Regions from separate parts of the Peribacillus phoenicis genome, predicted to be linked through region 2. Evidence: riboswitches for the same ligand, from Rfam matches in the RefSeq annotation. Region 2 holds a riboswitch; the other holds the start of a gene.
The links. Region 2 has a riboswitch for S-adenosylmethionine ahead of ABC374_RS09280 (Na+/H+ antiporter NhaC family protein). Riboswitches for the same ligand answer to the same signal wherever they lie in the genome.
Positions count from the first base shown of each region.

Region 1: another riboswitch for S-adenosylmethionine. It lies ahead of ABC374_RS00660 (sugar ABC transporter substrate-binding protein); the one in region 2 lies ahead of ABC374_RS09280 (Na+/H+ antiporter NhaC family protein).

Region 1 covers NZ_JBDFMF010000001.1:126,481-134,211, forward strand. The annotation lists gene ABC374_RS00650 (hypothetical protein) at 1-96, shown strand, start outside; gene ABC374_RS00655 (GTPase domain-containing protein) at 545-3,286, shown strand; SAM riboswitch class I at 3,381-3,486, shown strand; gene ABC374_RS00660 (sugar ABC transporter substrate-binding protein) at 3,602-4,714, shown strand; gene ABC374_RS00665 (sugar ABC transporter ATP-binding protein) at 4,771-6,273, shown strand; gene ABC374_RS00670 (ABC transporter permease) at 6,275-7,279, shown strand; gene ABC374_RS00675 (winged helix-turn-helix transcriptional regulator) at 7,582-7,731, shown strand, end outside.
Region 2 covers NZ_JBDFMF010000001.1:1,920,523-1,928,253, forward strand. The annotation lists gene ABC374_RS09260 (LysR family transcriptional regulator) at 7-909, opposite strand; gene hutG (formimidoylglutamase) at 1,033-1,989, shown strand; gene ABC374_RS09270 (hypothetical protein) at 2,251-2,406, shown strand; gene ABC374_RS09275 (SOS response-associated peptidase) at 2,467-3,138, shown strand; SAM riboswitch class I at 3,402-3,509, shown strand; gene ABC374_RS09280 (Na+/H+ antiporter NhaC family protein) at 3,700-5,016, shown strand; gene ABC374_RS09285 (transposase) at 5,188-5,649, opposite strand; gene ABC374_RS09290 (chromate transporter) at 6,082-6,627, opposite strand; gene ABC374_RS09295 (chromate transporter) at 6,676-7,302, opposite strand; gene ABC374_RS09300 (LysR family transcriptional regulator) at 7,547-7,731, shown strand, end outside.

The DNA.
Region 1 (7,731 bases), 1.8 Mb from region 2:
GATAAACTGGAAACAGGCGTTGTAAAGAAAACGAAACAGCTTAAAAGCCAGTTGACCAAAAAGCCGAATAACCAACGTAAGCGTACAGGGGTATAATCCTAATTTGTCAAAGGACAAGTACTGTTCGGAGCTTATCAGAGAGCAGTTACCTTTTATGAATGAGGTACTGCTTTTTTATATGGATGAGGCAGGGTGATTTTGCTTTTTACCGTTTATAGGTAAGTTGAAGGGGTGGGCTTCTGGTAATTTAGAGGGAGAAGAATGGTTCGCTCACCTCTAGAAAAAACATATTTTCTCGAATATGGAAATGACATCTCTGTATCGGTTTATTAAAAACATTACAGTTCCAATTGTTTCTGTTTTAAAATTGTAAGAGTGGTGACATGTTGTTACCATATTGTTTTGCTAAAATAACATTTTAAGGTTTTGTAAATGATTTTTTAACTAAAGGAACCTATAGATTGAATGTTAGGTCTACTAGAAGGCTTATAGAATCAGTGATTATCCTTTAATTGAAAATATGAAATATATCGGGGGAATAAAGATGGACGAACGTCTGATCGGAAAAAAATATTATGAAACGATGATTGAGGATACAAGGAAGCACCCCATTCAAGCTTTGGGTGAAATGTTTCTCGTGGAACAAAAAAAGGAAATAGCGGATTTAACCGCAATTCGATTTGCTCAAGGAGAAGTATATTTTCAGCATCATGACTATGAGGCAGCCATTTTTAAATGGGAAAACATAGAAGGGGAACTTGGTTCATGGGCGAAGAAAAACATCGCTGATGCTTATTTTGAACTGGAAATGTATTCAACCGCAGAGGATATCTATAAATCCGTCGATACGGATGAAGCGGTCTTGAAAACAGAGGTTCTTTTGCAACTGTTTTCCCTGTACATAGTGGAATCGAGAAATGACCTGGCTTCCAATGTCGTGAAAGAAGCGGTCGAGTTCCAACCGGACTACCCGAATGTCACGGAAATTGCACGGGCCTTTTTTGAAGAACAAAAGGATTGGAACAGTGCGGTGGTATTAGCGGCGAATGAAAGTATCCGTACAGAATCAATGGGCTGGTTCGATGTACTGAAAACGTATATCCATCAAGGTGTTGCCCAATCGATGGATCCGGATTATTTTTCAACTGTCCTTGGTTCGCTTTACACACTCGACCAGGAACGTTTCGAAAAGGTGACGGTTGCCCTGTGGAAAAACTATAAATATACGGATTCTTATTTCGAATGGCTAAGAGTGATAAATAACTTGATAGATACCATCGAATTGAACCATGCGGATGTATGGGATGAGCTTTCCGTCTATTACAGGGATGCATATGCAGGTCTGTTAGAAGGAACGCACCTAATCAAGGAATTAAGTCCTGTCGTGCCAAGGTTGCTGGAAAACTGGCTCAAAATCGCAGACGGGGAGCTCTCGCTGTTTGCGGCGGCATCCGCGTTGTCCTGGAATGAAATCTTCCCGGATACGATCAATGCGTTGGTCATTCAGGACGCAGAGAGCCTGCTTTCGAAATCGCCTAAATTGGGTGGCGGACTGGAAGCGGGAGAGAAACTGTTCAATTCCATTATCCAGTGGGCTGAAGATAATGATTTAAAGGTTGGCAATAAGCTTAAATGGATGGTAGACGGGCTTAAGGATACCCGGAATTTCAATCTCCTTCTTGCAGGAAGTACAGGAAATGGCAAGACATCCTTTATTCAGTCAATCGTTGGCGAGAGCATTGCCGCTGAAGATCATTCTTCCCTAGTCAGTGTCAAAGACGGGGATGATTTGGAAATCCTTGAAATTACCGATACAGATAGCAAGGTTGTCGAGGAGCTAACTGATTTGGATGAAACACGCCGTCAGCGCGGGACTATTGTCGATGTGACGATCATCAGTGACTACCTAAGAAATAATCATCTGCGATTATTGGATACACCGGGGTTCAATGGGGAAAAAAGCGTGGAATCCGATTTCCAAGGCTATTTACACGGCAGTGATGGCCTGATGTTCGTTCTTGACGCCCGGGCGCCATTCACCGGCAGCGAACGCGATCTGTTATTGGAAATTCAAATGATGGCTCCGAAACTGCCGATTCATTTCTTATTAAATAAAATGGATACGATATACAGTGATCAGGTCGCAGTCCGGATGGAAGACGAAACATGGGATAAAGTGAATGCATATTTCCCGAATGCGAAAGTATTCGCTTTCTCCAAACATTATGACAGCAGGCAGCAATTGAAGGACCTTTCAGCCTTCCTTCAATCGAATTATCAAGATGATAATTGGAAGGAAAGAAGATCTGAAAAAATTCTGGCATTCATTCGTAAAACTTTATCTTATCTGTTAGAAAAACGGGCAGCCAATGAGCGGAAATGCGAGCATTCCATCTCTTGGAATGAACAGATGGAAGTCAAGCTGAATGGGGCGGTCAATCAACTGGCTGATTTGGAAAAAGAAAAAAGTGAAAATATCATAAGGTCGTATCGTCTGCTTAAGGACGAAGTGAAAAATCAGCTTTATTCAAAAATTCCTGAGTTACTGAGGGATTGCTCTAAATCGTTAACGGAAAGCAGTGATTTCAGTCAGGTCCATGTACAGTTAAACCAGGAAATGAATGAGCGGATTCAAAACTTCATTTCTGACAAGATCATGCCTCAATATTACCGTTCTCTTCAAGACTGGATTGCCAGTTCCCAAATGGAGTTCACACAAAGCCAGCAGTTTATGGATGAGATGAGTGCCGGATTCAATGAATTATACAAAGAAGAACGGATTACGCTGGCAGGCGACTTCAGGGTATTGGATGACTGGCGCCGTGATGCCGACCGGATGACAAGCAGTATCCGCATCGAAAACGTCAATATCCTTTTGCGCAGGACTCCATCTCAATTACTGCTTAAAGGTGCAGGGAAGCTGTTTGGGGCGATACCGCAAAATAAAGCCAATATGTACAATCGTTATAAGAAATACCTAGAAAGTGAAGATTACCTGGATGTTGCGGAAATGATCACGGAACGTTTCCTTACCCAATTTGGATTGTTTGAAAAATCTTTGGATCGTGACATCTCCCTTTTCTATCGCGGTTCATTTGCCTTACTTCAAAAAACGATTGAGCAAACGCAGACTGAAATAAAAGACTACCAGGCTGCATTGGAGCATATGAAAGAAAATCCGGAAGTTTACCGTGACCCTATCACTTTATTCGAAGTGAAATTAAGGCAGTTGGAGAGGCTTGAAAAGATTGAGAAAAAGCGTCTAGCCCAACTACAAAGAAAATAAAAAATAACGGGGAACATTTCAAATATTCAAAAATCTATTGACTTTACGACTATATCCCTATAAAGTGATAATTACGAAAACGTAACACATATATCTCTTATCAAGAGTGGCGGAGGGACTGGCCCTAAGATGCCCAGCAACCGTTCCATTAGGAATTGGTGCTAAATCCTGCAAAACAGAAATGTTTTGACAGATAAGAGAGGGACAAGTCTGCAAAACAGCCGATTAAACCTCTCTATATTAGAGAGGTTTTTATTTTGGGATTTACACCAACTTAACTGATAAGACTAATAAGAAAAAATGGAGGGAAACAAGATGAGAAGGTCTATTAAAGGGATATTCATTTCAGCCATCGCTTCGGCTTTGCTTTTAACGGGCTGCTCTACAGGGCAGAGTTCCACAGAATCGAAGAAAGAAGAAAAAGTATCATTTGAAAATGTTCCGGAAAGATTTGCTGATGGAGATGGAGCCAGAATCAAAGTGATTCGTAAAATTGGCGGTGATGATCATACGGCCCAATACCTGGCGGGGGCGAAGGAAGAAGGAGAAGCACTGGGGTTTCAAGTGGATACGTACACAGCCAATGGTGATACGGCTAAATTCCATGATGCGATAGCGCAGGCTTTGGAGGAAGATTATGACGGCTATATCATTTCACATGGAGATGATGCAGCAACTGTAAATGACGTTCAAAAGTTGGTTGATGCAGGTAAAAGCGTTGTCACATTCGATTCAATAAGCGATCTATCTAAAATAGAAGGCGTGACATTAACTTCACAAGATGATGAAGCTTTGGCAACACTGGCTTTTGATAAACTGATAAAAGAACAGAAAGGTGAAGCGGCAATTGCATATCTTTGGGTGGACGGTTTTCCTCCAATGGTACGAAGAAATGCAGTCTATCAGGAAAAATTAAAAGAAAATCCTGGAATTAAAGAAGTCGAAAGATTCGGAGTGGCATCTGCTGATACTTCAGTTCAGACACAAAATGCTGTAGCCGCAATGCTGAATAAATACCCTAAAGGTAAATTGGATGCCATCTTCGCAACATGGGATGCCTTTGCTATCGGTGCAGCCCGGGCGATTAAAGAGGCAGGCCGTGATGAAGTGAAGATATATGGAATAGATGTTTCGAATGCAGATCTCCAGGAAATCCAATCGGCTGATAGCTCATGGTCCTACACGGCAGCAGTGGATCCCAAGTTGATCGGTGCAGTGAATATGAGGATATTGGCTAAAAAATTAGCGGGCGAAGAAACGCCGCAAACCTATGACTTGGAGGCTTCACTTATTTCACAAAAGCAAATCCAAGCGTCAAAAGAAGCGGTGAACATGGCAAATCTGTCTGGTATTGTCGATGGCTGGGGTGTATCGACGGAATTTGAAGAAGATTGGATGAAAGTTTTGAAAGATCATTATAAAAAGTAAAAAGAGACACTCTCTTTAAGTAGAAGGGAGTGTCTGTTCAATAAGGGGGAATGGACATGGGCACGCAACTAGAAATGAAGAAGATTTCGATTGAATTTCCGGGGGTGAAGGCGCTGAGTGATGTTGATTTTTCCGTGAAATCAGGGACAGCCCACGCATTGGTCGGTGCAAACGGAGCAGGGAAATCGACGTTAATGAAAGTTTTATCGGGAGCCCATGTTCATTATTCAGGTGACATTTTTATCGATGGGATGAAGCGGGATATCCGCTCGCCAAAAGCGGCTCAAGAACAAGGCATTCAAATTGTTTATCAGGAAGTGGATACCGCCCTCATCCCTTATTTAACGGTTGGGGAAAATGTAATGTTGAATGATATGGTCCAAAACATGGGGAAAAAACAGATGGTCCAATGGAAAGAGCTGCACAACCAAGCCGCTTCTATTCTTGAAGATATGAAAATTCGTGTCCCTTCGAAAAAGCTGGTAAGAGACCTTACCTTGGCTGAAAAACAGATGGTCCTGATAGCAAGAGCCGTTTCGACAGAATGCAAATTCCTGATTCTCGACGAGCCAACTGCTCCGTTAAGTCATACGGAGACGACAGAACTTTTTCGAATTGTAAATGAGTTAAAGCAAAAAGGCGTGGGAATCATTTTCATTTCACATCGTCTGCCCGAAATTTTTGAAATCTGTGAGGAAATTACGATCATGAGGAATGGGGAGGGTGTCACTTGTCGAAAGAAGGAAGACATAACCCGTAACGAAGTTGTAGAGAACATGCTTGGGAAAACCATGGATGAACAGTTTCCTGAAGTGAATGCTTCGATTGGCGACGTTATTCTGGAAGTGAACGGATTGTCAGATGCAGAGAAAGTTAAAAATGTCAGTTTGAATATTAAAGCAGGCGAGATAATCGGCTTGGCAGGGTTGGTCGGGGCTGGGAAAACGGAGCTGTGTAAAACCCTTTTCGGCCATACGGCCATCATAGCGGGCGAAGTCATCCTGAATGGTCGAAAGCTTTCCTTGAAATCACCGCACGAAGCAGTAAAAAGCGGTCTGGCACTTGTACCTGAGGAACGCAGGAAAGAAGGGGTCCTTGTTCAGGAATCAGTCTCGGCGAACTTGACGGCAGCCAGTCTTGGCAAATTCTCCAAGACATTCAGCTTCGTGAATCGCAAGGCGGAAAAGGAAAGAGCGAAGGAAATGATCGCAAGTCTCGGCATTAAAACTCCTTCAGGGGAAGTGAATGTCGAAAACCTTTCAGGTGGCAATCAGCAAAAAGTAGCCATCGGGAAATGGCTTATGGCCGATGCGGATGTATACATATTCGATGAACCAACGAAAGGGGTCGATGTTGGAGCCAAGAAGGATATATTCGAATTGATTGCAGAGCTTGCAAGGAATGGGAAAGCGATCATTTATGCATCATCCGAGCTATCTGAAATCATTGGCATTACCAACCGGACATATGTGTTATATGACGGGAGCACTGTCATCGAATTAGAAACAAGTAAAACGAATGAAGAAGAACTACTATTCTATTCAACAGGAGGAAAATAGAATGAGCATACCCATTCCTGTTACACAGACAGCGAAAGCGAAGAAAAAGGTGGAACTATTCGACTTTTTCTATAAATACGGCACAATATTGACGATTATCATTCTGATTGGAATTTTTGCCGTGTCCAATCCATCTTTCATTCAAACTACAAATCTGGTCAACATCCTGCGTTCCATTTCAATCGTGACCATCATTGCGATCGGCATTACGATATCCCTGACCGTAGATGGCTTCGACCTTTCCGTCGGCTCCGTCGCATCATTGGCCAATGCCATCGTCATCTCGATGTTTGTCTGGTTTTCACAGGATACATTAATTGCTATATTAGCTGCGATCGGTGCCTCACTTGTCGTAGGGGCCTTGAATTCATTCATGATCGTTAAATTGAGAATTCCCGACATGCTGATGACATTGGCTACCATGTTCATTATCCAGGGAATTGCCCTTACCTATACAAAAGGGGCCACGGTTTCACAAAATATGGTCATGCCCGACGGGACATTCGCAACAGGACTGATCAGCCCGTTTTTCGCCAAAATTGGCCAGGTACCATGGATAATCCTGATCATGGCCGTCATTGTGATAGCGACTCATATCTTTTTGACTTATACGAAGCACGGTCGTTATATGTACATTATTGGGGGAAATAAGGAAGCGGCGAGACTTTCCGGGATATCGGTTAATAAATACAAAATCCTTGCCTATCTGCTTTCGGCTCTATTTGCTGCAATCGGGGGGATTGTCCTTGCTTCAAGGGTCATGACATCGGAGATCAATTCAGGGTCACCCTATTTAATGGATGCCGTCGCGGCAGCCTTCATTGGTTCCTCCGTTTTAGGGGCGGGAAAGCCGAATGCCTTTGGAACCTTTGTCGGAGCAGTCCTGATCGGAATCCTTCAAAATGGGCTGATCATGATGTCCGTTCCGTATTATGCGATGGATATCGTCAAAGGAACAGTGCTGGCCCTTGCGCTCGCTGTAACCTATTACAAACAAAAACATTAAAATGACAGAAATCCTATAATTGTGAATTTAGAAGATTGATAAAAATCCTGTTGGAAATACAACAGGATTTTTCCTTTTTTAAAGGGACGGGTCATGGATATAAATTTTCGCATCTTCACCATTTTACTTTTGCTAAAATGGGGGCAGGAGGACCTTTTGCTCCCTCATTGTTAGAATATAAACATTGTCCACAATAGTAAATTTTTATAGGGAACTTACTTTACCTTTCAATAAAATTGATAATGATCTATTGTAAAGTATGAACATTCATATCCTACTTAACCAAAGGAGAGTGTAAACTTATGAGCGAAACCTGTGTTCCGACTGGCGTGAAACCAAATGACACTGGCTTTGGATATACGTTGTCCTTAATAGGCGGCAAATATAAAATGATCATTATGTATTGGCTGTCTGAAAATAAGGTCATGCGGCATAATCAGCTGAAGCGGAGT
Region 2 (7,731 bases):
CAGCATTTAGGCATCGTTCCTAACATCCCACTTAAAAAAGCTATGTATTTCCTCTACTAACTTACATACTGCAGGAGACAGATATCGATCTTTCAAATAGGCCAGGTAAACAGTCCTTTCCAAAAAATTCGAATCAATCGCACGAATTGCAGTATTGCGTGTTGCAGCGGATTTTATATAGCTTTCCGGTAAAATTGTAACCCCAAGCCCTTCTTCCACCAAACTGCAAGCCGTTTCAAGCCTTTCTATTTCGTATAGGATATTCGGAATTGCATGTTCTTCCTTAAATGCTCTTAAGATATCATCTCTTGTTTGAAATCCAGTTGTACTGATGATCAATTCTTTCTTTGCAATGTCTTGGAAAGTGATGGACTCTTTTTCATTTAACTCGTCATCTTTATGGATCAAAAGCATGAATTTTTCATTATAAAGGGGAGTGGACAGAATTTCATCATTGTTGATGGGCTGGTTCGTGATGGTGAAATGAACATTATACCGATTTAACGAATCGAAAACTTTCTCTTCCCCTAATATTTCCCTTACTTTGATATGAATATTAGGATAATTGATTTTAAAATTCCTGATTATCTTCGGGAACCAAAATTTGAATGATTCTATGGAACCTATAGATACTGTTCCGCTTCCAACATCCTTCATTTCCTTAAGCTCCACTTGCATATTATCGAATTTTCTTAACAGATCAACAGATCTCGTATAAAAAAGCCCACCTGCTTCCGTAAGCTCAAGAACCCTTGTATTACGTTCCAAAAGCTGAAAACTAACTTCATTTTCTAATTTCATTATGGCATTACTTAGGGAAGGTTGTGATATATGCAGCATTTTTGCCGCTTTTGAGAAATTCTTTTCCTGGACGATAGTAGTGAAATACCGAAGTTGACGAAGATCCATTTATTCTCCTTACTATAGCTTTAAACTATAGATATATTGAATTTTTGTATTGGTAATTATATATTATCTCATTTATAATTTTTAAAAAAGATATTTCGGAATTTTTTAAATAAAGGAGAAATTATGTATACTAATCCGACTTCAAAATATTGGAATGGAAGAATTGATTCCCAATCTGACATGGACAGCTTCAGATACCACCAAAGAGTACGGTTGGCTCCGATACCGGAATTAGCCATCTCTTCCAATGCATCAAAGACCTTTGGGTTGATTGGCTTCAAATGTGATGAAGGCGTCAAAAGGAATAAAGGCAGGATTGGTGCTGCAGAGGGTCCTGATCATATTAGGCAGTACTTGGCGAAATTACCCTGTCATTTACCGTCCCAAACCGAGCTGGTGGATGCTGGCGATGTAATATGTGAAAGTACGGAAATGGAGGCCGCCCAGTTCGAATTGGGATCGGCTGTTGACCGGATATTGGAGACTAAAGCGATTCCTATCATACTTGGGGGAGGGCACGAAACCCTGTATGGCCATTATCTTGGGATTAGGAAATCCATTGGACCAAAAGCTAGATTGGGGATCATTAATATTGACGCGCACTTTGATATGAGGCCTTATGAAAAAGAAAGTTCATCAGGAACGATGTTTAAGCAGATTTTGGACGAAGATCAAAGTTGTGGATATTTATGTGTCGGAATTCAGAAGCAGGGGAATACGAAGGCACTGTTTGAAACCGCTGAGAGAAGTAATGTCGACTACATTTTGGAAGAAGATTTGTCATTGAACGAAATGGATGAAACAAAGCGGCGGATAAATGAATTCGTTAATAAAAATGACTACATTATGCTTACATTATGTACGGACGTTATTGATTCAGCCTACGCACCTGGGGTAAGTGCACCATCGCCGTTTGGACTGAATCCAAAATTGGTCCGTGCGATTATTAGGCATATCGTATCTAATGAAAAGATCCTCTCCTTTGACATTTCGGAAGTGAATCCTTCGTTGGACGAAAATAATAAAACCGTAACATTGGCAGCACATTTAATAAATGAAGTTTTGCTGCATTTTAAATAATGAATGGACATGGAAGAGGGGCAATTCCAATTTGGTTCTTCCAGCTTTCCTCAATGTTATCTCCATGATCAATTATCATAAAAACCTTAGAAAGCACCCAGGCTGTCCGTGAATCATTCATGGACAGTCTTTTTAGTGGTTAATTGCCCCGGCTATTGCTTGAATCCCCCGTTTTAGGATTAACAATGACTCTTCCAAAGTTCACTACTGATACTTGTGGGTTTTTGGTTTATAATAACAACCATCTAGGGGGGATTTTTTATGAATGAATATAAAGTGACGGTCAGGAATGGCAGTACCTTGATCTTGTCGGAAATCATTAAAGCAGAAGATGAAAGAGAAGTCCTTGGAACTCTTTTGATTTCCAGCGAATTATTTAATCAACCATTTACCGACATCAAAATTTTAGAACGCTGATTTGTGCCTGTCCGTTCGATTTGTTACACTGTAATAAATTCTAATACGGTAGGCGATAGTATGTGTGGACGTTTTACCCTTTTCACTGACATTGAAGAAATAAAAGATCGGTTTGATATTCAAGGATCGTTTGATGAGGAATACCAATTCAGCTACAATATTGCTCCCTCCCAATCCGTGCTCTCCGTCATTAATGACGGGGCAATGAATCGACTTGGATATCTTCGGTGGGGGCTCATTCCTTTCTGGGCAAAAGACGAAAAAGTGGGCTACAAAATGATCAATGCCAGAGCGGAAACCATTGCTGAGAAAGCAAGCTTCAGGAATGCGTATAAGAAGAAGAGATGCTTGATAATCGCTGACTCTTTTTATGAATGGAAGAAGACAACGGAAAGAAAAATACCGATGCGAATAAAACTGAAGAATCATGCTCCATTTGGAATGGCGGGTATCTGGGAATCCTGGAAATCTCCTGAAGGCATCAGCATCTATTCGTGCTCCGTTATAACAACCGTTCCTAATGAGCTAATGACCAGCATTCATGATCGTATGCCTGTCATCCTTAAACCGGAAGATGAAAAAGATTGGTTGAATCCAACCAATAATGATCCTGCATATCTGCAGCAGTATTTAAAGTCATTTGATTCGGAACAGATGGAAGCCTTTGAGGTATCGACTGAAGTGAACTCGACCAAAAATAATTCATCTAACCTAATACAACAAATTTGCTGAGAGGTCATTAGACCTCTTTTTTATATGAATTCCGTCCCGATAAATGAAAAAAACTGATTAACTGCCAATGTCAAGATCTCTTTATAATCAGTAAGGAGTGCATGTAAAATAATTTAAAATTAACCCTTGCGAAAATAGACAAAATGCTGTACTGTTATATTTGCTTTTCAAAACGACTTTCGATGTCACGAACTCAGGCAAGTTTCCAGCGTGGTACTTTTCTGGCAGGCATCGTAATTTTTGATAAATTATATAATGTAATCTTCTTATCAAGAGAGACGGAGGGACTGGCCCGAAGATGTCTCGGCAGCGGACTTAAATGGAGTGCTGTGCCAAATCCAGCAGGCTGATTTTCGCCTGAAAGATAAGAAGGGTGTTTTTTATAAATTAAAAGACCTCTTCTTGTTGTTAAATAGAAGGGGTCTTTTTTATGCCAGTTTTTTTGCTATAGCTCCATGACTGGATAATCAGGTAGGTTCAAATTGGAGTTATTTGCGAAAACTGTTAATAGAATAAGAGCTGTGACAAATGTCGCGGGAAAAATAAAAAGAGGTGTACATCATGAGTGCAAACAATAAAGGGAATCCATGGGCATTGATCCCGTTTGTCGTATTTTTAATTTTATTTATAGGGTCCGGAATCATCACTAAAGATTTTTATTCATTTCCGGTGATTGTAGCGATTTCCATTGCATCGGCAGCTGCATTGGCGATGAATCGGAAAGAGACATTCAATGAAAAGGTTGATATCTTCTGTAAAGGTGCCGGGGACGCCAATATTATGTTAATGGTTATCATTTTCCTTTTGGCCGGGGCTTTTGCCGAAGTTGCCAATGGCATGGGGGCAGTTGAATCAACAGTGAATCTTGCCTTAGCTGTTTTTCCGCAAAATCTATTAATGGTAGGGATTTTCATCATCGCTTGTTTTATTTCTTTATCAATGGGGACAAGCATGGGAACGATTGTTGCACTGGCACCTATCGGGGTTGGGATTAGTGAGCAAACTGATATTTCGCTTGCCCTATCAATGGCGGCCGTTATTGGTGGTGCGATGTTTGGGGATAACCTTTCCTTCATTTCAGATACGACAATCGCTGCAGTTCGAACTCAAGGAACGAAAATGAAGGATAAGTTTAAAGTGAATTTTTTCATCGTTTTACCTGCTGCCATCATCACATGTGTCATCCTAGGAATTTTAACGATGGGCGAACAAGCCGACATCTCCCAACAGTCTTATGATTGGGTGAAGATTCTTCCATATCTTTGCGTATTGATCACTGCATTGGCAGGAGTCAATGTGTTCTTGGTCCTTTCCATCGGAATCGTATTTGCCGGAATTATCGGCTTGGCTGATGGAAGTTATCAACCGTTGGGTGTCATTCAAAAAGTTGGAGAAGGAATGGCGGGAATGTATGAAATCTCCTTCCTTGCCATTTTAATTGCAGGTATGGTAGCTGTAATCAAACATAATGGTGGCATCGATTATCTACTCCACCTAGTGACCCGAAATAGCAAATCAAAAAAAGGGGCGGAATTCAGCATTGCCGGGCTTGTTGGTTTGACAAACCTTTCAACGGCAAATAACACGATTTCGATTATCATTGCCGGGCCACTTGCCAAAAATATCGCTGAAAAGTATGGGATTGATCCGCGTAAATCAGCGAGCTTGCTTGACATATTTGCATGTTGTATCCAAGGGTTGATACCATATGGAGCACAACTGCTGGTTGCAGCAGGGGTAGCAAAGATTTCACCAATAAGCATCTTGCAGTATTCATATTACCCAATACTAATTGGACTTTGTGGCGTCATTGCCATCCTGATTGGTTTTCCACGGTTTCAGCCGGGAAATGATGAAACGAAAAAACATACTTCTTAAAAAGAGAATAATAAGAAAACACCCTGAATCATTGGATACAGGGTGTTTTCTCAGTTTGTAGACAAAAGGGGTTCGGAATTAAAAAATTCCGAATCCCTTTTAAAATTCCATTGAAATTTTGACCAAAGGTTAAGAGATTTTCGAGCCACTATGTTAAGCCATTTTAGGGCCTTACCATGTCCACGTAGCCATCTTCTTTAAATTAATGGCAGCGAAAGTAAGCATAGCTTGCATCGACAATTTTTTAAGTCCCCTTAAAGTAGTCCAACGCATACCATGCTTTTCTTTTGCATCTGGGAATACACGCTCAATCGTTTCACGCATGGAACGAATACCGAAGGTATATTGAATGAATGTCAGTTTAACTAAAATAACTAGATCAATACTTGGGCTTCCTATCTCTGAATATATATCTTTCACCAAATCATAAATGAAAGTGAAGTCAATGGCAGCCTCAATTTTACGAACCAAATGATTCGCCGGCACCAGTTGATCTAAAGTAATCATTTCAAGTTGGTCTCGCTGAATAGAATTATGTTTCGAAAGCATCCTCATCACCTCAAGTTTTAATAGTTCAATTTTAAAACAAAAAAGACTATAGGCAAAAGGAGTTCCATCTGAAATTTTAAACATAGTTGATTGGAACGGAAGGGGCGAGACTCCTGCGGGAATAGCGAGTCCAAGGGAGACCCCACAGGCGCAAGTGCCGAGGAGGCTCCCGGACCGCCCGCGGAAAGCGAGTGCCTGAAGTGGAAATCAACGTCCAAATTTGTACATGCAAAAAAAAAATGTAGACAAACTCGATTTTCATCGAGTTTGTCTACATTCTGAGAAAACACCCTGAATCATTGGATACAGGGTGTTTTCTGTATGGGTGAAATACTAAAATATGAATTTTCAGAAGCCATTATGGCTCTTATGTTAGTATAATTGTTTCTCAGTGTTCAGGAACTAATCAAGGCCGTATTCATCTGAACTAAGCTTTTGGTAAACAATTATTTTCATAACCAAAATAACTGCTTAATTCCAGTCCATATAGATAATGGTTGTGTGGTGCGACATTTGTCATGAATAGAGGACGACTCCAACTAAACCAGAAAGAATAATTACATAGGCTGGGTGCCAACGTAATTTCATTAAGGCAAATAACGATAATCCAAAAACGAGTAATAAGCTTATCGTATGCCATGAAAAGTTCAGCGCTATCATATGATTGGAAAGTGCAAAGCTGATCGCTGCAAAGAGGATTAAACTAGTGACAATGGGTCTTAGTCCATAGAACATGGATTGAATAACTGGATAATGATTCAATTTGCTGAAGAAGGTGGCTATAACGGTTACGAATATAATGGCAGGAAGCAAGATTCCGACAGCAGATGATATGGCTCCAGCAAATCCAGCAGTAGAATAGCCAACGAGAATGGCACTATTGGCGGTGACAGGTCCTGGGGACATCCCGGAAATGGCGATGATATCAGTAAATTGCTGCGTCGTCATCCATCCATGCTGTGAGACTTCCGATTCTATTACGGGAATCATAGCGTATCCGCCTCCAAACGATACAAAGCCGATAATAAAGAAGGTGCTAAACAACTCCCACAATTCCATCATTCTATCACACACTTTCTTGAAAATTAGTTAGACCCTTTTTTGATATACTTATATGCCAGCACCCATGAAAGGTTCGAAAACATCTTCTTCATTTCCTTTATTTCTGTCCATCTTAACATCGTAACCTAATTTTCTCTTAATGGAGATGGTCACAATACCAGCTACAGCTCCTGCTAATATAACCATCACAGGGTGCAGAAAGAAAAGGACTGGAATTCCTGCTATTAAAATACAGAAAGTTGTTTTGTCTACAACAGCCGTTTTTCCTATCTTGATAGCCGCATAGGCGATGATGGCTACTATGGAAGCTCTGATCGATACGAATGCGGATTCTATCTTCGGGTTATCATGAATAAAAAAATACAAAATGCCTAGGAGCAGAACAATTAAAAAGGTAGGTAATGAAACACCGATCATGGCTGCCATTGCCCCCTTCATTCCGGCAATTCGATGGCCGATAAAGGTGGCGGAGTTGATGGCGACAGCTCCTGGTACGGACTGAGATAATGCAAAAACATCCGTAACTTCTTCGCTTTTCATCCATTTTCTCTTTTCGACCACTTCTTTTTCGATTAAAGGGATCATCGCAAACCCGCCTCCGAATGTGACAGGTGCTATTTTAAAAAAGGTCCAAAATAATTGGAATATAATTTTCCATTGTCCTTTCATTGACATCAGTCACTTCCTTTGCATGCTTTGTTTAATTCTTATCATTAACATATCAAAGAAAAAGGGCTGGGTAAATTGCAACAAAATCATCGGGTATAACAAAACGTTATACCCAGAAGATTTATCCGTTTTATAAAGAATGCCGCCAATAATTAATAGCCTTGGAATGTATCACACTATTTTCATTTCACCATTTACCTAATGATGCTATCATTTTAATAAACTATCTAAAAACATGGAGGTCGTTTTCTTGAAATTGGAAAATCTGAAAATGTTTTGTTTAGTGGTGGATGAAGGAAGTATAAGCCAGGCAGCGAGGTTAAGTTTCCTATCACAGCCCGCTGTAACACGGCAGATCCATCAACTGGAAAATTATTATAACACTTTGTTATTCGACCGTGAGGAAGGAAGGCTGAGAGTTACAGAAGCAGGAAA